One region of the Anoxybacillus sp. B2M1 genome, then DNA from elsewhere that is predicted to be linked to it. Evidence: riboswitches for the same ligand, from Rfam matches in the RefSeq annotation. Region 1 holds a riboswitch; each other region holds the start of a gene.
The links. A riboswitch is a leader RNA that binds a small molecule or an ion and turns the genes downstream of it on or off. The one in region 1 is predicted to bind thiamine pyrophosphate.
Positions count from the first base shown of each region.

Region 2: another riboswitch for thiamine pyrophosphate. It lies ahead of thiM (hydroxyethylthiazole kinase); the one in region 1 lies ahead of tenA (thiaminase II).
Region 3: another riboswitch for thiamine pyrophosphate. It lies ahead of thiC (phosphomethylpyrimidine synthase ThiC); the one in region 1 lies ahead of tenA (thiaminase II).

Region 1 is NZ_CP015435.1:1,955,274-1,962,806, reverse strand. It holds gene GFC28_RS09445 (ketopantoate reductase family protein) at 1-328, shown strand, start outside; gene GFC28_RS09440 (glycoside hydrolase family 13 protein) at 848-2,515, shown strand; gene GFC28_RS09435 (YfiT family bacillithiol transferase) at 2,854-3,381, shown strand; gene GFC28_RS09430 (class I SAM-dependent rRNA methyltransferase) at 3,409-4,593, opposite strand; TPP riboswitch at 4,736-4,843, shown strand; gene tenA (thiaminase II) at 4,947-5,660, shown strand; gene GFC28_RS09420 (ECF transporter S component) at 5,629-6,216, shown strand; gene GFC28_RS09415 (ABC transporter ATP-binding protein) at 6,229-7,533, shown strand, end outside.
Region 2 is NZ_CP015435.1:474,469-482,001, reverse strand. It holds gene GFC28_RS02395 (amino acid permease) at 1-242, shown strand, start outside; gene GFC28_RS02390 (twin-arginine translocase TatA/TatE family subunit) at 273-446, opposite strand; gene thiE (thiamine phosphate synthase) at 905-1,570, opposite strand; gene thiD (bifunctional hydroxymethylpyrimidine kinase/phosphomethylpyrimidine kinase) at 1,580-2,392, opposite strand; gene thiM (hydroxyethylthiazole kinase) at 2,404-3,213, opposite strand; TPP riboswitch at 3,296-3,407, opposite strand; gene GFC28_RS02370 (glycosyltransferase family 2 protein) at 3,459-4,481, opposite strand; gene GFC28_RS02365 (DUF6044 family protein) at 4,495-6,162, opposite strand; gene GFC28_RS02360 (FdhF/YdeP family oxidoreductase) at 6,471-7,533, opposite strand, start outside.
Region 3 is NZ_CP015435.1:2,161,646-2,169,178, reverse strand. It holds gene GFC28_RS10535 (NAD(P)-dependent oxidoreductase) at 1-52, opposite strand, end outside; gene GFC28_RS10530 (methyl-accepting chemotaxis protein) at 687-1,940, shown strand; TPP riboswitch at 2,006-2,120, shown strand; gene thiC (phosphomethylpyrimidine synthase ThiC) at 2,270-3,991, shown strand; gene GFC28_RS10520 ((2Fe-2S)-binding protein) at 4,125-4,604, opposite strand; gene GFC28_RS10515 (FAD binding domain-containing protein) at 4,601-5,440, opposite strand; gene GFC28_RS10510 (xanthine dehydrogenase family protein molybdopterin-binding subunit) at 5,442-7,533, opposite strand, start outside.

The sequences.
Region 1 (7,533 bases):
ATTATTCCGTGTTCCGATGGGTCTGGTGTGCTCAGGAGAATACGGGCAAGAAATTCTTTTAGCTTTATTGAAAGAAATCGGAGCCATTATGAGAGCGCACGGGGCCCCAATTGAAGACGGCATTGAGGAAAAACAATGGGCGCAAATGAATAGCATGCCGCCGCAAATGAAATCTTCCATGCAGCGCGATATGGAAAAAGGGCAAATGGTCGAAGTCGATCATTTGCAAGGATATTTGCTTCAACTAGCGAAGCAGCATCAAATCACTACCCCGTTGCTTAAAGCTGTGTATCATCATTTAAAGTTATATGAGCGGCAAAGAGGATAGAATGAGAAGGGACGATGTTTGATTTGCTTGATATGGATAGCTTCAAATGGAAAAAATGGACAGAAGCGAGAAGCCAGAACGTTTCAGTGGACGGAATGAATCATTGAAAAGGGAGCAGTCGAGAGATTGAACAACACGGCTTTCAAACATCCTAAATTAATCTGAAAGCAGCTAGTTGTTCGCCGCTTGGTTGCGTTTTGGTGCGGCGGAGGCAAGTTCACCGACTTGTCTCCGCCCATGTTTTTTACAGGCTTTAAGTTATGAATGGTGGGATTATTTGCTTTTCGGTTTATCATCGGCAAGTATTCCTTTGTTTGATGATGGCTGTTACTTCCTGTGAAAAATCCTGGTATCCGATGGCGCTACGAAAAAGGCTATTGTCCGTCTTGAGTATGCTTATGATTGGGGATCATTCAGGAGCGTTTTTACTTTTTTCTCAAAGTGTATTGTATCTCGATAGCGGATCATGTAACTTAATAATTAGGATATTGCATGTCGATGAATAGAGGAGGTACTACTTTGAATAAAGCATGGTGGAAAGAAGGGGTTGTGTATCAAATTTATCCGCGAAGCTTTATGGATTCCAATGGAGATGGAATCGGGGATCTTCGCGGCATTCTTTCAAAGCTTGATTATTTGCACGATCTTGGAATCGATATCATATGGATTTGTCCGATTTATCCATCGCCAAATGCCGACAATGGATATGATATAAGTGATTATTATGCCATTGCTGAAGAGTTTGGAGATATGAACGATTTTGACGAACTGTTGCAGCAAGCGCATAACCGCGGCATGAAAGTCATTTTAGATTTGGTGATTAATCACACAAGCGATGAACATCCGTGGTTTGTAGAGTCACGTTCTGCAAAAGATAGCCCGAAACGCGATTGGTATATTTGGCGCGATGGTAAAAATGGAAAAGAGCCGAATAACTGGGAAAGTATTTTTGGCGGATCGGCTTGGGAATATGATCCGTTGACAAAACAGTATTACTTGCATGTTTTCGCGGCGAAGCAGCCTGATTTAAATTGGGAAAATGATGAGGTGCGCCGCGCGTTGTATGAAATGATTAAGTGGTGGCTGAATAAAGGGATTGACGGTTTTCGTGTTGATGCGATTTCTCATATTAAGAAAAAGCCTGGGCTGCCAGACTTGCCGAATCCCAAGGGGTTGGATTACGTTCCTTCCTTTGCGGGCCATATGAATCAAGAAGGCATTATGGAATATTTAAAAGAGTTGAAAATGCAAACGTTTGCGCAATACGATATTATGACTGTCGGAGAAGCGAATGGCGTAAAGGTGGAGCAGGCGGGGGAATGGGTAGGAGAAAAAGAAGGCATTTTTAATATGATCTTTCAATTTGAACATCTGGGATTATGGGAGAAAACCATCAATCATCAAGTGGATGTCCGCCAATTGAAGCGTGTGTTGACGAAATGGCAAAAAGGGCTTGAAAATGGCGGCTGGAATGCTTTGTTCCTTGAAAATCACGATCAGCCTCGCTCTGTTTCAACATGGGGAAACGATAAGGAATATCTTAACGAAAGTGCCAAGGCGCTGGGGGCGCTCTACTTTTTCATGCAAGGAACTCCGTTCATTTATCAAGGACAAGAAATCGGGATGACCAATGTCCGTTTTCAATCGATTGATGAATATCGTGATATTGCGATTAAAAACCTTTATCGGATCGAGCGGGAAAAGGGACGTTCACATGAAGAAATCATGCCGTCGATTTGGCAAAAAGGACGCGATAATTCCCGCACGCCGATGCAATGGTCTGACGAGCTTCATGCCGGCTTTACTACAGGAACGCCATGGTTAGGAGTCAATGAAAACTATAAAACGATCAATGTAAAAAGGCAGCAAAACGATCCTCATTCGGTTTTTCACTTTTATAAAAAAATGATTCGTCTGCGCAAGGAACATGAAGTATTGGTTTACGGCACGTATGATCTGATTTTAGAAAATGATCAAGCGATTTACGCTTATACGCGGACACTTGGGCATGAACAAGCGGTTGTGATTGTCAATTTGAGCCCTAAATCGGTTCTTTACCGTTATGATGCCATCAAACTATCTTCAGACCATTTAGCGCTGCAAAACTATGAGGTCAAGCCGCATAAAAACGCGACCCGTTTTAAGCTGCGGCCGTACGAAGCGCGTGTTTATATAAATCAAATTTAACATTTGGAGCCGATGCAATGATCTATCGTTTGATGAGTCAACATTTGCTCAAAGTGGGCAGGTGATCATCGATTTCAGTCCGTCCAACCGAACAGCACCGCTTTCAGATGAACGAAATTCTCTGGAAGCGGTTGGTTGTTCATCGCTTGCATTTATGTTTGATATAGAAAATGGAATTGATAGCTGATTGGAAAGAAGAAGCGCTATTTTTTCAATGGTCAATAACAGATCTACGGAGAAGTCTCCCATCTCTAAATAAAGGGGAGGGGGAAGACCTATACTATAGATAAGGATTTACTTAGTGATAGGGCGAATGGTTAAGTGGGAGGGATGAAGAAATGAATGATATTCGCTATCCGATTGGAAAATTTGAAAAGCCAGCTTTGTTTCAAGAAGAGAAGATAAAGGAATGGATCGCTGATACTCGTCAATTGCCAACAGCGATGCGTGAAGCTGTCAGTGGATTCAATGAGGAGCAGTTGAACACACCTTATCGTGAGGGGGGCTGGACGGTAGCGCAAGTGGTCCACCATATGGCGGATGCCAGCATGAATGCGTTTTTGCGCACAAAATGGACGCTTACCGAAGCGGCTCCTTCCATTAAACCATTTGATGAAAATGCTTGGGCCGAAACGGTCGATGCCCGTTCGGTGTCAGTCGAGCTTTCTTTGCGTTTGCTTGAAGGGGTTCATGGACGTTGGACACAGCTGCTTGAATCGTTGGCAACAGAAGATTTTCAAAAAACGTTCTATCATGAAGGGACCAAAACGAAAATCGATTTATATACATTTGTGGCTATGTATGCTTGGCATGGGAAGCATCATACTGCACATATTCAACAATTGCGCCAGAAAAAAGGATGGTGAAATGACGGACATCGTGCTTGATGTCCGTCATTTGCGTGAATGCACTTCGTAGATGGCAAATTTTAAATAATCGCCTTCATCGGCAGCAAGCAGCTTCGGATGATCATAGCCGGCTCCGCTCCAATGGACTTGGCGCAAAATTTTTTTTGCATCAAACGCAGCTTCTTCCACCATTGCTTGAAACATATCAGCATGGACATGGTAGGAGCAGCTGGCTGTAACAAAAAATCCCCCATCCTTTACTAATTTTAAACCGTTTAAGTTAATGTCCTTATATCCGCCCAAGGCCTTTGGAACAGAGTGAGCCGATTTGGCGAATGCCGGGGGATCAACAATCACGACATCCCACTGCTTTCCTTCGTGCACGGCCTCTCGCAAATAATCGAACGCATTGGCGACAACGAAATCAACGTTCATAAAACCGTTTAGTGCTGCGTTTCGTTTCGCTGTCTCAATCGCGTGATCGGAAATATCGACAGCGGTGACATGCTTTGCTCCGTATAAACAAGCATTGAGCATAAACGAGCCTGTATGGGTGAAACAATCCAAAACGGTTGTATCCGTGTCGATGAGCGGGCGAATGGCGGCGCGGTTTTGCCGTTGGTCAAAGAAAAACCCTGTTTTTTGCCCGTTTTCAATATCAACGATGTATTTTACCCCGTTTTCTTCAATGATCACTTCTGTATCGCATGTGCCGTACCAAAATCCTTTTTCTTGCTCAAGCCCTTCCAGCTCGCGGACATATACATCATTGCGCAAATAAATCGCTTTTGGTTGAAATACTTCAAGCAAGCCTTTTAAAATCCAGTCTTTTCGCTTTTCCATTCCAAGGGAAAGAATTTGCACAACAAGTACATCTTCGTATTTATCGACAATAAGCCCCGGCAAAAAATCGGCTTCACCATAAATGGCGCGACAAGAACGGACACCTGGAATCATTCGTTCCCGATATGCCCATGCTTGACGAATCCTTTCCATGAAAAATGTTTCGTTCAATTCTTCGTCTGCATGGTGAGTTAAGACGCGCACAATCATTTGTGAGCGAGGATTAATATACCCCTTTGCGAGAAAGTAATGCTGATGGTTATAGACGTTCACAAAATCGCCTGGTTCAAAATCACCTTCAATGTAGTCTACTTCACTTTGAAAAATCCAAGGATGGCCTTGCTCCAGCCGCTTTTTGCGCTTTCGCTTCAAAAAAACGTTTGCCACATTCTTCACTCCATTAAATTAAGTTATTTGCCTTCTCTATCATACAGAATTGCCGATCAGGAAGCAATGATAGGAGGGGAGGCTTGACAATCATACGAACAGTGATATGATAAATTTAAATAACTTTATATCCATGCTTCTAATCATCCACTAGGGGGGCCTTTAGATAGGCTGAGATCAAAGTGTGCCTTTGAGACCCTTAGAACCTGATCTGGATTATGCCAGCGTAGGGAAGTGGAAGTGGCGTACTGGCTTTATCAATGTTTGTAAACCACTTTCTTTGCGCTCGCGAAAGAAAGTGGTTTTTTATTGATTCAAGCATGGATATGTTTCCAAATGAAGGAGGGATTGACATGTCATTTTCACAGTTATTGCGTCAAAAGGTAGACGCTATTTGGGAGGCAAGCTTTCATCATCCATTCGTCAAGGAGCTTGGTGAGGGAGCGCTTGATCTGGCGTGCTTTCGTTATTATGTTTTGCAAGATTCCTATTATTTAAGCCATTTTGCTAGAGTACAAGCGCTTGGAGCTGCACGAGCGTTTGATTTGGCAACAACAGCGCGGATGGCGCATCATGCGCAAAATACTCAGCAAGCGGAACTATCTTTGCATGAGAAGTTTGCAAAGCAGCTTGGAATCACGGAGGAGGAAAAAGCTTCGTTCGTTCCGGCACCGACGGCTTACGCCTATACTTCTCATTTGTACAGGGCAGCGTATGAAGGTCATTTAGGCGATGTGATTGCTGCTATTTTACCATGCTATTGGCTTTATTACGAAATTGGTGAGAGATTAAAGCATTGTACGCCGCAGGAGCCGATTTATCAAGAATGGATTGCCGCTTATGGATCGGAATGGTTCCGTCAGTTAGTGGAAGAACAAATTCAGCGATTAGATACGGTAGCAGAAAACGTGTCGGAAGCGGATCGCAAGCGAATGGAACAGCATTTTATCATTAGCAGCCAATACGAATATTCATTTTGGGAAATGGCGTACCGTTTAGAAACATGGCCAATTCAAAGAAAGGAGAAAGTAAAGGATGCAGACAACCAAGGGATTGAAATTAGCTGATATTTTAATTACAATTGTCATTTCCATTGTATTTGGAATTGTGTATAAGCTATGGGGACCATTCTACTATTTTGTTAAGCCGTTTGGCTTCCATCTTGATCAACTCATTTATGGAATGTGGTTCATTGCCGCTACTGTTGCCTTTTTAATTATTCGCAAGCCTGGTATTGCCCTTTTGGCGGAAATTGCTGCTTCATCAAGCGAATTTGTGACCGGCTCTGAGTGGGGACTTGAAGTATTAATTTACGGTGTCGTACAAGGATTGTTTGCAGAGCTTGCTTTCGCTGCGTTCCGCTATAAGCGATTTGATGTGTTTGTTGTGTCGCTTGCGGCGATTGGCTCAACCATTGGTTCGTTAATTATGGACTATTATAAAGGATACATTGAAGCGCTGGCTCCATGGAATTTAACATTGTTCTTTGTTGCGCGGTTTGTTGGCGCGATTTTAATTTCCGGCGTGTTTGCTTCCTCTTTAGTGAAAGCACTTGAAGCCACTGGAGTGACACAAATGGTTCGTTCCGCATCAAAAGAAGATTATGATCAGCTAGACCGTTAAAGGGTGAAGAAAATGGAACTCGTAGCTTTTGTTGACCAGCTGAGGCTCAAATTCCCCGGAAAAGAAGGCTTGCTGTTTAAAGACTTGTCAGTTTCTTTTTCAAGAGGGGAGAAAGTATTGCTGTTAGGTCCATCTGGATGCGGCAAATCGACGCTGTTGCAAGTGCTTTGCGGATTAATTCCGCATTCAGTGGACATTCCTATGAAGGCGAAACATATTCAGGTGCCTGATAACTGGGGATATGTGTTTCAAGATCCTGATTCGCAATTTTGTATGCCGTTTGCGGATGAAGAAATTGCTTTTGCGTTAGAAAATATCAGGGTGCCCCGTGAACAAATGGATGATCGCATTTGTGAATTGCTGCAAATGGTTGGATTATCAATCCAGCCACATACAAATATTCATGAGCTATCGGGAGGAATGAAGCAACGTCTGGCGCTTGCTTCGGTTCTTGCGCTTGAGCCTGATGTACTGTTTCTTGATGAGCCGACAGCGATGATTGATGAAGAGGGAACCGCAGAAATTTGGAAGACGGTAAAACAAATTGCTCATGATAAAACGGTGATTGTCGTCGAACATAAAATTGAACATGTGCTGGATTTCGTGGACCGCATCATTTTATTTAATGAAAGCGGAGACATGATCGCGGACGGCGATGCGGCTTCGATCTTTCAAACCTATAAATCTGTGATTGCTTCACAAGGAATTTGGTATCCGGGAGTTTGGGAGGATTATAGAAAAAAGAGGAGAAATGAACAGCCAGCTTCTGCATCAGATCATGAAATCATTTATCTAAAAGAAATGAAAGGATATCGCAAAAAAGAAGCCAAAATTCACATCGACCAAGCAAGTGTCTGCGAAGGAGAGTGGATTGCGATAACGGGGAAAAACGGAGCGGGCAAAAGCACGCTGCTGCATGCGCTCATGAAGTTGATTCCAACCGAGGGCACATATGAACTCTATGGCAAACAGCTGCAAAAAACGAAACAAATCGCTCGCCATATGGCTTTTGTTTTCCAAAACCCAGAGTTTCAGTTTGTGACTCATTCCGTCTGGGAAGAGATGGCTTATTCTCTTCGCTTAGAAAAGCGCACGGAAGAAGAAATTTCTAGAAAGGTTGAACAGCTGTTGGCGACCTTTCACTTGGAAAAACAACGAGATCAGCACCCCTATCAGCTGTCTATGGGGCAGAAGCGTCGCTTGAGTGTTGCGGCCTCCATCATTGGCGGCCAAAAAGTGTTTTTATTGGACGAGCCGACTTTTGGACAAGATGCCAAAAATACGTTCGCACTATTAGAATTGCTTGAATCATACCGG
Region 2 (7,533 bases), 1.5 Mb from region 1:
GCGATCTCAATGATCTTCCTTATAAAGCCAAATGGTTTCCATTTGGACCATTGTTCGCTCTAGTGCTTTGCACGATTGTCATTTTGGGACAGAACTATGGAGCCTTTATGGGGAAGTCAATCGATTGGTACGGCATTCTCGTTTCCTACATTGGACTGCCATTGTTTTTAGCGGTTTGGCTTGGCTATAAAATCGTGAAAAAGACAAAGGTCGTTCCCCTCAAAGAATGTGAATTAGACTAAAAAACCGCTCGGCTATGCCAAGCGGTTTTTTCAGTCGTGCTTTTTCGTTTTCTGTTCTTCGTCATCCATGATGCCTTTTGTAGCATTTTTAAATTCGCGGAGCGTTTTTCCAGCTGCTTGTCCAAGCTCTGGCAGCTTTTTCGGGCCGAAAAGTAACAGGGCAAAAAATACGATCAAGGCAATCTCGCCAAATCCTATGTTCATATCATTCACTCCATGCGCTTCATTTTCGTCTTTTCCTTTTCCATTATATCATATCATCTTTGAATTACTACCACTTTCGCTTCGAAGTGGGAGATTCCTGCGAACATGGAAACATCCTTCGATTTTTCAGCTAGCAGACCTTCCCCGTTGTTCCAACGGGAAACGACAAGAAAGCTTGTACATTCGTCCGCTTCACACGTTCGACTGGGCTCGGTTTTCGTTGCTTCGAACCGTGCACAGACAAGGGAACGTTGAAGCTTTTACGTAACGGACGGTGTTCCTTGTCACAATCCTCTAGAACCACTTATAAGTATAGAATAGCATATAGATTCTTGTCCACTACTTTGGCTAATGCCAACCGACATTCCTCTCCCCCTTACTCATGAGACGATGCCCGTCATGTTCCTTGAGGCGATAGTCTTCTGTCGGGATATGGGGTAGCCCAATGATCGGCATCCTTATTCGTTCAGTGCCTCAGAAACCGCTCTTGCCAGCCATTCCGCACTTTTTTTAGGGGAAGGAGCTAAACTGATCGCGCTAATGACAGACACCCCGTCTGCTCCAGCGGCAATAACCTTCTTTGCGTTGTTCGCGGTAATTCCGCCAATGCCCACGATCGGTATCGACAGACCATGCTCACGCATAAGACGAAGAACGGCCGTTCCTTGTGCCTCTTTTGCATCTTCTTTTGTGCTGGTTGGAAAAATAGGACCGACTCCAAGATAGTCAGCGCCTTGCTCAATGGCGCGTTTCGCTTCTGCCAAATTATGAGCTGAAACGCCGAGAATTTTATTTCCTATTTTTTTTCGTACGACATCTGCCCGTTCATCGTCTTGTCCAATATGGACCCCATCAGCATCAAGCTCTAATGCTAGCTCCACATCATCATTCACAATAAACGGAATATGGTGCTTCCGGCAAAGCGCTTGCAACTCTTTGGCTAATGCATACTGCTCCTTTTTCGAAAGAGCCCCTTTGCCCTTTTCGCGAAATTGAAACATCGTAATTCCGCCTTCAATCGCTTCTGTCAGCACCTCTAACGGACTTCGTTCACAATTGTTGCTTCCCATAATAAAATAAACACGTAATTGCTCTTTCAGACTATTCATTGAAGTTTGCGCCATTTTCATCACCTACGACATCCATTTTTGCCGATACGCCCAATGGTTGGTTGGGCCATGTCCATTTCCGATCCCCAGTTCGTTTTCAATCGCGGCTTGAATAAATGCTTTCGCTGTTTCGATCGCTTCATGGACGCTGCGCCCTTTAGCAAGCTCCGCTGTTACTGCCGCGGCAAACGTGCAGCCTGTTCCATGCGTATGTCTCGTTTCAATTCGGGCACTCTTGAAATAGGAAAATTCACGGCCATCATATAGCAAATCAACCGCCTCATTTTCATCATCATCGTGGCCTCCTTTAATGACCACGTACGTGACTCCGATTTTGTGAAGCTGTTTTGCCGCTTCTTGACGATCCTCTAATGTGCGGATCTTCATCCCCGTCAATACTTCTGCCTCTGGAATGTTAGGAGTGGCTACCATCGCCAGCGGCAACAAATGTGTTTTTAACGCTGACACCGCTGCTTCCTGTAAAAGTGGTGCCCCGCCTTTAGCGATCATAACCGGGTCAACGACAAGCCGACGCCAGCCAAATTGCTTCACCTTTTTCGCTACGGCTTGGATGATATCTGCATTAAACAACATGCCCGTTTTGACGGCATCTGCTCCTAAGTCCGTACCAATGGATTCAATCTGCTGCTCAACGGCTTCTACAGAAAGCGGATACACTCCCTGCACGCCAAGCGTATTTTGCGCCGTTACCGCCGTTAATGCAGACATTCCAAAGACGCGTAACTCTTGAAATGTTTTTAAATCCGCCTGAATGCCGGCTCCACCTCCACTGTCTGACCCAGCAATCGTTAATGCTTTATAGACTTGATTCACCATGTCTCTCCCCTTCATTCAACTTTGGTAAAGGAGCCATATTGACTAATGGCCTCCGCGCCAACTTTGGCCAACTGATTTAAAAAGGCGATTTGAAAGCTTCCAGGCCCATGCTCTGCCGCTTCATCAGCAGCTAGTTGCGCCGCCACGCCATAGCTGACAAGCGCCGCTGTGGCCGCTGCTGCATAGTCCTTTTCAACAGCCGCAAACGCTCCGATTACAGACGTGACAAGGCAGCCTGTCCCAGTGACTTTTGTTAACAGCGAATGACCGTTATGAACCACATAAACCGTCGCTCCGTCTGTGACAACATCGTCCTTTCCGGTAATAGCGACTGTCGTTTTTAACTGCTGTGCTGCTTTTTTCGCTAACGCCACCACATCGCCGCTTCCTTCGGCGGCATCGACTCCTTTAATCTCCCACCGCTCGCCGATAACATTCGCGATTTCTGCTGCATTGCCGCGGATGACGGCAATATTTAATTGACGGACTATTTTTCGGGCGGTTTCCGTGCGATATGGCGTCGCTCCCGCTCCAACCGGATCGAAAATCACAGGAACTCCCTGTTCATTTGCCGCCTTGCCGGCAATCAGCATCGCTTCAATTTCCTGTTCATTTAGCGTGCCGATATTTAAAACAAGCGCTCCGGCAATTCGCGCCATATCCGCTACTTCTTGCTTGGCATAGGCCATCACTGGTGAAGCGCCAAGCGCAAGCAGACCATTTGCTGTAAAATTGGTTACAACTACATTTGTGATGTTATGCACAAGCGGATTAGCCTTGCGCACTTGATCCAACACTTCTGCCACATGTTGCAAATTCATCTTTTCCATCCTCTCCCTTATTCGTTTGTCCAGCTGGATTGGCAAATAAAAATGCACTTTGCGCGTAAGCAAAGTGCATCTATATCGCCTCTATCACTTTCCCTACGCTGGCATTACCCAACAGGTTCAAACGGTCAACGGCGGATGATAGCCGTACTCTCAGCCTGATTCCACAGACTCCCGTATCCTTTTCACTGTTTACAAGCACAGTCTACCCCTTCTCGCCCGAGAATGCAAGCAAAAAATTATGTGCTCCCTCCCGGCAATGATTCCGTTCTTCTTGGCTCTTCATGAAACGAGGAAGATCGCGGCAATGGCAAATTAAATAAATCTAAATCCACAATATAACGAGGGCGCCGTTTCGTTTCTTTATAAATCTTTCCGATGTATTCACCGATTAGCCCAAAAGCAATCAGCTGCAGTCCTCCAAGCAGCCAAATCGATGTAATCAACGATGTCCATCCCGTTTGTGTGTGACCGGTCCATTTTAAAAACAGGAAGTAAGCACCAAATAATAGGCTGACAAAAAAAGAAACAAACCCGATCATGGAAATAAAGCGAATAGGTGTCACACTAAATGACGTAATACCGTCAAGAGCAAAGGAAATCATTTTTTTTAGCGGATATTTTGTTTCACCGGCAAGTCGTTCCTTTCGATCATAATAAACAACAGTTGAACGAAATCCAAGCAATGGAACAATTCCTCGCAAAAATAAATTGGCTTCTTCAAATCGTTCCAGCTCTTCAACCGCACGCCTGCTCATCAAGCGGTAATCGGCATGATTATATATAAGGTGAACGCCCATCGCCTTCATCATCCTATAAAATCCCTGTGCTGTATGACGCTTGAAAAACGTATCTGTATCGCGGCGATTGCGAACTCCGTATACAATCTCATACCCTTCATGAAATTTTTGTACAAACTGGCGGATGATCGACACATCATCCTGTAGATCGGCGTCAATGGAAATGATACAATCTGAGCGAGTTTTTGCGGAAAACAAACCAGCTAATAATGCATTTTGATGGCCGGCATTATGGGCAAGCTTGACCCCTTTGACCTCCGGATAATGCAAACTCGCTTTGTAAATGATCGTCCATGTTGCATCTTGGCTTCCATCATCGACAAATAGTAAAGCACTATATTCGGAAATAAGCCGCTCCCTGACAAGCTGTTCGCGCAGTTCGCGCAGCTGACGAATCGTTTCCGGAAGCACTTCTTCTTCGTTATAGCAAGGTACAACAATCGTTAATACAGGTTCGCTCATGATGCTCTCCTCCCTATGATGCTAGTTTGTATAAATAAATCGTCCATGCGGATTCCTTGGAATGAAACACTTTTTCAAGCCGTAGCTGATTTTGGGCTGCGTTTTCGATCGGCAGCGCCGAAAAAATATAACGGCCGCCCATCTCGCGGAATACATCGGTATTCAGCTCTAAATGTTGAATTTTCTTCTTTGAATTCTTTTTAAACATATAGTGCTTGCCAAGCTCATCGACAAATAAATAGCAACGGCCGCCCCACTTATCGAAATACTTGCGCAGCGTCTGGTTTTTTGCTAGCTCAGGAGCAATGATTTGCCGAAATTGATGTTTATATTCGAGCGGATAAAAATTGTTGTACGTATCCAGCGTATAAAAGCCGTTATATTGAGCAATGGCCGGATGAATGCCGATACTGGCAACGCGATATGTATCAACAGGCCGCGCGATATAACGTTTAATTTCCGCGAATTGTTTTTCAGCGTAGAACTGACGAAACGACGGCTTATTTTGATACATAATTTCTTCGTTAAATATAGCTAAAATAAAAAGCTGCAGCGCAAGCGCCAGCCACACAACATTTTTCCATGCTTTAGCATGCTGCCATATGATTCGCAATGAAAGAGCAAACAATACGTAAATCACCATAGGTCGCAAGAAGTGATAGCGGGCAAAATTAAACTTATTAAGAAGATCAAACCGTTCTGTAAGTGGCAGCCACCCTCGATAAAACCAAAACGCATACCACATTGAAAGGGCAAAGTTAAGCACATGGAGAAATAAAAACAGCTTTTCTTGCCGCCATTGCTTCTTTTTTCCCACAAAATACAAGGCGAAAAGCGTGATTGGTAAAATCACGAGTCCGTGCACGGTCATGACATGCGTATGACCAAGAATATAATTTTTAAATGTCAAACGAACCGCACGCCAAAAAGAAAGATCAGCATGAAAATATTCATCGCGGCTTGTTGGCTCTTCGGAAAATAGAAGTGAATGAACAAGCCGATAATCAACGGCTAAATATAACACCGTCATATAGATGATGGCGGCCAAAAAGCGCAGATTCCATCTTTTATACCTCGATGCATCCACAAGCCACCAAATGCCCAGAGCACTGAGGAAAAAGAAGAAACCAAGTACAAGACCAGAGTATAGCGGCAATAGTGTAAGCACGAGATAATCCACCCACGACCGCCTGCCAGCGCGAATATTTAAAAACGCCCAAAGTGCCAGCGGCATACCAAGCGTGCTTAACATTCCGGACGGCCAAAATGGTGTTAATGCAAAAGCAAGTGCTACACCAATGCGAATCCATGCCCATTCTTTCTCCCTCATAACATGCGTTTTCAGCAATAAGTACATTCCGATAAAAGCAAATACCCTTGTAATCAGCTGGCTGAGTCCATAAGCATAAATCGATGGAAATAACGCATGGAGCCATACGATTCCGCTAAATTCTGTTCCAAAGGCATTTCGCGGCAGACCGTTAATGATTTGCGGAATGACCGCCCCCACCGGCCCAAACAGCTGACCGCTGTTGGCGAGCACCTTGTACCAAGCGATGTTGGAATCTAAATTATCATGTACTCGCATATGCGCATTCTCGCCTAAAATAAAATAAGGCGATACAAACAAAGCGATCACAAGGAATGAGAAGAGCAAAAGTCGCTTTTCTGTTATCGTCATTTCTTCTCCTCCTCTTGTCTGATCATGTTATTTTTATCTTTTAACAAAAAGAGGAAATTATACAGAAAAAAATTGCATGTATAGCAAAAACGTGCGGCTCGATCGTCTCTATACTATGGACACAACTCTATGAGCCGCCTTTGTTCTCAAGAAGCACCATGCATATCAAGTGTGGTCTAAGTCGATACAACCCCTTTCATCGTTGCGTCCTGCCTCTCTTTTGCTGAACCCCTAACATTTCGGCGCTTGATGCCCCCATAAAAAAACGGCGCCATTCCCTCTTATTTGGAATGGCGCTTTCGCAAACGTTATTCTACATTTAATTCGAGCTCTTCCATCCGTTTTTCTGCATAGTTTTGATCCTTTTGCGCATGATAATGCTCCGCTTTTTCAACGATGGCCACCGTATTGTATTCCGGAATGTGCGCGTATGTTTCATACACTCCTTGTGGAATGAGCACATTTCCCTCCGGCCAATAAACGGCGATGTTGCCGCGTTTGATGTCCGCGTATTTGGCGCTCCCCTGCATCATGCCATGCCGGTTGTACACAACGATCGGTTCACCGTCGCGAATATGGAGCGATTTGGCGTCTTCTTCGTTCAGCAAAATATCATAACGGTCGGCGTTATTAAACGGGTCTTTCTCGCTATAGACCATCGAATTGAACTGCTTGCCCCGCCTTGTTGTGACAAAAAAGCTGCCTTCTGTCTTGCGCAGCTCTGGCAATTCGATCGGAATAAGGTTTCCGCGGCCGTCTGGGGTCGGGCATATGCCGCCCTCACAAAGCCACGCGCCGCCCCATTGAAACACATCGCCTTTTTTCCGCAAATGTTGAATGCCATCGTAATTTCGGTTGGCCACCGCGATTTCGTCGCGGATTTGCTGGGCGTTTTGAAACTTGATGAGATGCTTTTGTTCCGGCTTGACTCTAGAGGCGAGATCAACATAAATTTCCCATTCGGCGCGCGCTTCCTCAATGCGCGGGCCGTCAATTTCCGGACTGAAATAGACCATCCGCTCTGTGCTTGTCGAGGTACCGCCACCCGGCTGTTCGTATCGCGTCATCGCCGGTAAAATAATCACCTCTTCCTTCGCATTTAAGAGCGTTGAAGTATTGAAAATAATATCTTGATGCACGCGCAACTCCAACTGTTCAAGCGCCTGGCGAACGAAATCAGGATTCGGCATCGTCTCAAGAAAATTGCCGCCGCTCGTATACAGCAGCTTCACTTTTCGTTCATGACCATCTGGAAGCAAGATGTTTTCAATCGTTTGTCCGATTGTGTCCCCTTGCCAGCGAGGAATCGGAAAGCCCCATATTTGTTCAAGACGGGTAATATTTTCCTCATCAAATTCGCCGCCCGGAAGA
Region 3 (7,533 bases), 210 kb from region 1:
AATTTCTTGCCATACGGCTTCCCATAAGTCCTAGACCAATGAATCCGATCATCGTTAATCCCCTTTCCTTTTTTAAACGCTTCCCACCTACACTTTGCCGAGAAGGAGGGGGTAGGTATTCCCGCCCATGGAAAAGGAGGGGGGGGCGTTTTCCCCTGTTTCATGGGATAATATTGGCTCCTTTTTTTCGTGATTTTACCACTTTTGTTTCGTGTGATTCAAGGAAAATGACAGCGCTGGAAAACGTCGCTTCCTCCCTCGCTTGTGCCGTCAGCGCTGAAGTGGAATGCGAAATCAGAGTTGATAACAGAAGCAATCAATCGCTGGGATTTTGCCAAGAGGGAGAAATAGATAGCTAGGGGAGGGCTGCCTCCATTTTTGCGCACTGAAAAGCAGGCTCTTGCCGATTTCCATCGCATGGAGCAAGCAGATCCGCTACGAGGAAAATATTCAGCATGCGATAGTCCTAGAGAAATGCCCAATGCTTCATGAGACGAAATAGAATAGGTGAAGAATCAAATAGTCGTTGTTCGTTATATTTATAAAATAATAAGAGCGAATATATAATTTATATGTCTTAATATGTCGGTTTTTAAAAGTATACTATAATAAAAATTATCTTCCGTTTTGTAGAAAAAGAATGATATAATATTTATGAATTGACTGAAAATTCGGAGGGAACAAAGGTGTCACTATCAAGCTATATTATTCGCACTTTGATGGTTGTCATTCCTGGAGTGGTATTAATTGCTCTAGCGGTATGCTTAGGAAACGGGATCAGTGGTTCCGCTTTTGGATGGACTATAGCAGGGACGGCATTATTTGGCATTGTTCTAGGTATTTTGTCAGCTACTTTAAATTATCGTCGTTTTGTTGCACCGATTGCGATCATTAATGACTATTTAGAAAAAATGACGGAAGGCGATTTATCTGTGCGAGTTCCTGTGGAGAGTGTCAAAGAACTGAGGCCGATTGCTCTTTGCATGAACGAAATGGCCAAAACATGGGGTGAGGTCATGGCGCATATGAAGCGCCATTCAGATGAGATGACGCTATTTGCCGAGCAACTTTCCCATAATACGGAGCAAACAACAAAAGCGACGGAACAAATTGCAACAACCATGGAAAACATCGTATCTCACTCAGACCAACAAGCCAAGATGACAAAAGAAACGTCTTATTCCACGAATGAAATTTCCAGTTCCTTACTGCAAGTCGCTGCGAATACAGAACAGGTGACCACAAATGCAGGCGAAATGCTGACGAAAGCGGCAGCAGGAAAACAATCGATTGAAAAAATGGAAGAGCAAATGCGTTTTATTCATGAGCATGTCCAATTGCTCGGTCAAATCATTAAAGGATTAGGAGAACGTTCTACTGAAATCGGCCAAATCACGCAAGTCATCACAGGGATTTCTTCACAAACCAACTTGCTCGCATTAAATGCGGCAATCGAGGCAGCGCGGGCGGGAGAGCAAGGGAAGGGATTTGCCGTTGTCGCTGATGAAGTGAGAAAGCTGGCAGAGCAATCGGCACAATCCGCCCAGCAAATTACAAAATTAATTGATGACATTCAACAAGAAACCGATAAAGCCATTGGGTCAATGGATGTTGTTGCCGATGAGGTTTCTCAAGGGCTTCATGTCGTTCAAACAGCCGGACTTTCTTTTGAACAAATCCGGCAATCTATTAACGGGGTCAATGAACAAATTGAAGGAGTTTCAGTCGTGATTCGCCAAATGACGCAAAGCGCCCAGAGCGTTGCTTCAGCCATTGAACATATGGCAGAAATCGTGGAACAATCGTCAGCGGGCTCTAGCCATATTTCAGCAGCAACCCAAGAACAAATGGCTTCTATGGAAGAAATCGCTTCTTCTGCTTCTGCGCTGAATGAAATGGCTGGAGAAATGCAGAATCTATTAGGGAAATTTCGGGTATAGGAAAACATAAGAAAAATGTTTACATAAATGAATAAATATGCTAAACTTTCCCTGAAAGTAAATAATGGATCTACTAGGGGAGTCCAATAGCTTGGACTGAGAGAAGGACGCGCGAAAGTTCTTTGACCCTTTGAACCTGATCTGGGTTATGCCAGCGTAGGGAAGTAGATAGTGGGAGTATGGATTGTTGCATATACTTTGCGCTATTTGTTGATTCCATCGGGTTCTCTTTTTGGAGAACCCGATTTTTGCTTTTTTCCCCACCGTCTTTTTTCGTACGTTTTGGTGTAGCCCTTAGATCGAATGAAACAAAAAGGAGGAAGGGTTGCATGCAAAACGTTTTATCTTCTATGCCGTTTCCAGCGAGTAAAAAAGTGTATGTAGAAGGATCGCGTCCTGATATTCGCGTTCCTATGCGTGAAATTACGCTAAGCCCAACCAAGACGGAAGCCGGAGAGTCTAAAAACGATCCGATCTGTGTATATGACACGAGCGGACCGTATACCGACACGGAATTTCAAGCGGACATTTACCGCGGGCTTCCTGAACTGCGCAAGCGTTGGATTTTAGAAAGAGACGATGTCGAGGAATACGAAGGACGGCCAGTGTGTCCAGAGGACAACGGTCTCTCAAAAGGAAAGGAATCGAACGTCTATCTTCCCTTTAAGCGGACGCCGCTACGTGCCAAAAATGGCAAGGCAGTCACACAAATGCATTATGCGAAACGCGGGATCATTACTCCGGAGATGGAATTTGTCGCTATTCGAGAGCAGATGGATCCGGAGCTGGTTCGTCAAGAGATCGCGGCCGGGCGGGCGATTATCCCAGCCAATATCAACCATCCGGAAAGTGAACCAATGATTATTGGAAGACGTTTTCATGTCAAAATTAACGCTAATATCGGCAATTCAGCCGTCACTTCATCGATTGACGAGGAAGTGGAGAAAATGCTCTGGGCTGTCCGCTGGGGAGCAGATACGATCATGGATTTATCAACAGGAAAGCAGATTCATACGACGAGAGAGTTTATTATTCGTAATTCCCCTGTTCCAGTTGGGACGGTTCCGATCTATCAAGCGTTGGAAAAGGTGAATGGAATAGTTGAAGATTTATCGTGGGAAGTTTATCGCGATACACTGCTTGAGCAGGCTGAACAAGGCGTTGACTATTTTACGATTCACGCTGGGGTATTGCTTCGTTATATACCGTTGACCATTGGAAGAACAACAGGAATTGTGTCGCGCGGTGGCTCGATTATGGCGCAATGGTGTTTGGCCCATCATCAGGAAAATTTCTTATACACTCATTTTGAGGAAATTTGCGAAATTTTAAAGTCCTATGATATCGCCATATCGTTGGGAGACGGTTTGCGGCCTGGATCGATTGCCGATGCCAATGATGAAGCGCAATTTGCAGAATTAGAGACGCTTGGCGAGCTCACTCAAATAGCATGGAAGCATGATGTCCAAGTGATGATTGAAGGTCCTGGGCATGTGCCGATGGATAAAATCAAAGAAAATGTCGACAGGCAGATGGAGATTTGCCATGGTGCGCCATTTTATACGCTTGGTCCGCTGACGACGGATATCGCCCCGGGATATGACCATATTACATCAGCGATCGGTGCGGCAATGATCGGCTGGTATGGAACCGCGATGCTTTGTTATGTGACGCCGAAAGAGCATTTAGGATTGCCGAATAAGGAGGATGTGCGCCAGGGAGTGATTGCTTATAAAATTGCCGCGCATGCTGCTGACTTAGCGAAAGGGCATCCAGGGGCGCAAATGCGGGATGATGCGCTGTCGAAAGCGCGCTTTGAGTTTCGTTGGAACGACCAATTCCATCTCTCGCTGGACCCGGAACGGGCTAGGGAATATCACGATGAGACACTCCCGGCGGAAGGGGCGAAGGTGGCTCATTTTTGTTCCATGTGCGGCCCCAAATTTTGTTCGATGAAAATTTCCCATGATTTACAAAAAAGCATAAAAGAGGACGGGATGAAGCAAAAAGCGAAGGAGTTTGTTGAAACCGGTTCGAGACTTTATCAATGATAAACTCAATAGGAACATGGATTTGTCTTGCTGACGGATCACGCGGTGCGTATGAAACAAATAAGAAAGAGCATCTGGTTCATTCACAGAAAAGCCTTCCCCGGCCAGTATGGCGGGAAAGGCTAAAAAGTAATCAGTCTTTGCTTGCTTGCTTTTCTGCAAGCACAGATTTGACCGCCTGCTCAATTTCAAAGTAGCTGGTGCAACGACAAACATTGGATTCAAGCCACTTTTCAATGATTGGTTCCGAGGCGTTCGGCGTGCTTTCCACAAGAGCATGGGCGTTCATAATAAACCCGGGCGTGCAATATCCGCATTGAAAGGCGAAATGCTCGACAAATGCTCGTTGGATGGGGGCATCGCGCAATCCCTCAATGGTTGTAACGGATTTTCCAATGGCTTCAATGGCTAGTATCATACACGATTTAATCGGCGTTTTATCCATCAATACGGTGCATGCACCGCAATCGCCGTTTAAACAACCCGGCTTGGCGCCTGTCAAACCAAGGTGATTGCGAAGAACAAAAAGAAGTGTATCCGCTTGTCTGGCTATCACGGAGTATTTCTCTCCATTGACAGTAAGCGGTATTTCACATTTGGATGATGAACTCATCTTTCGGCCTCCTCCAGTTCAGTAAGAATGTCCCAAAGCGTATTTTTTAACACAAATAAACGATATTCCGCTGAACCTTCGATATCATCCAAAATCGGTTCGGGCAATTGCTGTAACGCATAGTCGATTCGTGCGTCGATCGGAAGATGGCGGGCATTTAACATCTCTTCTACTTTTGGCGAACGAAATGGAAATGGACAGACGCCGCTAAAAGCAGTGCGGAGTTCATTTCCTTTTTTTAAAGCGGAAACGGTGACGAGCGGGTAGCCAACCTTGCCCTGTTTTCGGCGTTTCATATGGACATGGGGCATCGTTAAATATGCCGCATTCATTTTGACTTGCACAAGAAACTCCCCAGGCTGCAGTTGGATGCTTTGCTGGAAGACTTCATGAATCGGTCTTTGCTGAACCCCCGATTTTCCAGCAATCACAATATCACTGTCTACAAGTAAAAGAGGCAGTACGGTTTCACGGTAAAAAATTTGGCCGCAAATGTTGCCTCCAAGCGTAATCTGATTGCGCGCCGTGCGATCTGCAATTTCACTTGCCGCCTTGGCTAATAGCGGAAATGCGTTTGTTTCCTCAATAGCGGTAAGAGTAAGAGCGGTGCCGAGTACTAATTGATTTTGTGAAATGTCAAATGACTGGCATTCTGGAATGTGCTTGATATCAATAACGGCATCTGCAAATACAAGATTTAGGCGCGAGAGGGTAATGATTTCTGTTCCTCCGCTATAATAGATGGGCGTTTTTCCTTGACGCTGAAGCGATGCAAATAACTGAACGGCCTCTTCGATTGATGATGGACGATGGTATGTGAAATCAAACGAAACCATATTATTTCCCCTTTTGCGCTCGCCAAATTTGTTCAGGGAACAGCGGCAGTTTGTTAAGAGGAACACCAGCAGCGATTGATAAGGCATTGGCCAGTGCTGCAGGAATGCCGATGAGACCGTGCTCTCCAGCGCCTCGTGCTCCATAAGGTGCATCTATTTGAGGTGTTTTGATAAAATCGGCTATATATTCTGGATGCTCGCCAAAGCGGATTGGCTGATAGGTCCGTATCTGTGGATTTAATACGCGCTCATATCGGTCAAATAAAAAGGTTTCGCGGCTGGCAAAGCTCAGCCCCATGCTCATTGCCCCGATGATCTGTCCGATCGCTGCTTTCCAATTGAGCACTTCCCCGATATCAACGACCGATACGGCTTTAAGAATTTGATAGGTGCAATCGCGTTTATCGAATTCAATTTCTACTGCATGGGCACATACCGTCCACTCTGGGCCGGGCTTCCCTGCTCCTGTTTCCTTATCAAGAGGAGTTAAATGACGCAACGTGTAGTTGCCGCGCCCAATAATTTGTCCGCCAATCGCGTTTCCGTTCGGATATTTATAGCCATAAGCAATATCTTTGATCGGAATAAAAATAGCAGGATCATCGCGTACAAATACTTTGCCGTAGCCGACTTCTAAATCTTCGATGGGGGAGCGGAGCACACAAGCAGCGATCGCTTTTAACTGCCGAATGGCATCTTCGGCTGCATTTAACACAGCTCGCCCCCCCATAAATGTGCCGCGACTGGCGACCGTTTTCCAATGCTCTGGTGTGCTTTGCGTGTCGATATCCATTTTTACGTGAATATCATCAATGTCCATTTTTAGCTTTTCAGCAAGAATTTGGGCAAGAACCGTTTTAGAGCCTGTGCCGATTTCGACAACGCCGGACATGAGATTAACGCTTCCATCAGGGTTGAAAGTTACAATCGCACCGGAGCTGGCATCTGTGTCAATCGTGGATGTTTTCCAAGAACAGCTCACACCCTTGGCGCGAACAGTGCGGGCATTTAGTTCGATTCGCTGCCATTGATCCCACTGAATGAGCTCGCGCAGCCGTTTGATGCAAGCGGGCAAATTGCCGACATTGCTTCGATTAAGAAGGACGCGGGTCGGAGTCGTATGGCCGGGCAAAATCGCATTTTTCAGCCGCAGCTCGAGCTTATCCATGCCCAGCTTTTCAGCTAATATATCCATGGCCCGTTCAATGGCAAAGGCTTGTTCACAATGGCCAAAGCTACGAAAAGGCGAGGCGTATGGATGGTTCGTATAGATACAGAGCGAATCGCACCATACATTTTCAATGCGATAGGGCCCTGTGCAATCTACTGCGGCAGCACGAGTGACATCAATCGCTTTATCAGAGTAGGCTCCTCCGTCAAATAAAAACAATATTTCAGCCGCCTTTATCATTCCATCCTTTGTACAACCGAGCTTGACAGTCGCCTCCATTCCGATGTGCACGGGCGATGTAATCATGTCCTGTTCCCTTGTATTCCAAACGCTGACTTTACGGCCTCTCACTGCTTTAGAGGCTAAATAAGCGAGCAGTTCTAATTGAACGGGTGCCTTTCCTCCGTAACCCCCGCCGACCAAAGGCGTATGCACAACCACTTTTCCGACATCTTCGCCAAAATAAGTACTGATTAGTTTTTTGATCATAAATGGCGACTGGGTAGAGGCGGTGATCTCAATCCTTCCGTCCGGAAAAATTTCGGCTGTTGCACATCTTGTTTCCATCGCTAAATGATCTGAGGGAGAAAATGCGACGCTGGTCTCAATCACGACCTCGCTTTCACTCCAGCCCTTTTCCATATTGCCTTTGCGAATTTTGGTGCGGTGGGCGATATTCGTATTCGGTTCAGGATAAGTGTGATCATTTTTTTCGTAGCTTCCTAGATTTTCATGAATCAAAGGGGCGCCAGCTTGTAATGCGGCACGTGGCGAACCGACCGTTGGGAGCGGCTCGTATACGATTTGAACCAGATTGGCTCCCTTCTCTGCTTGTATAGGGGTATCGGCGACTACGATCGCCACTACTTCACCATGATAACGCACTTTATCAAAAGCGATTGGCGGTCGGTCTCGTAAATCC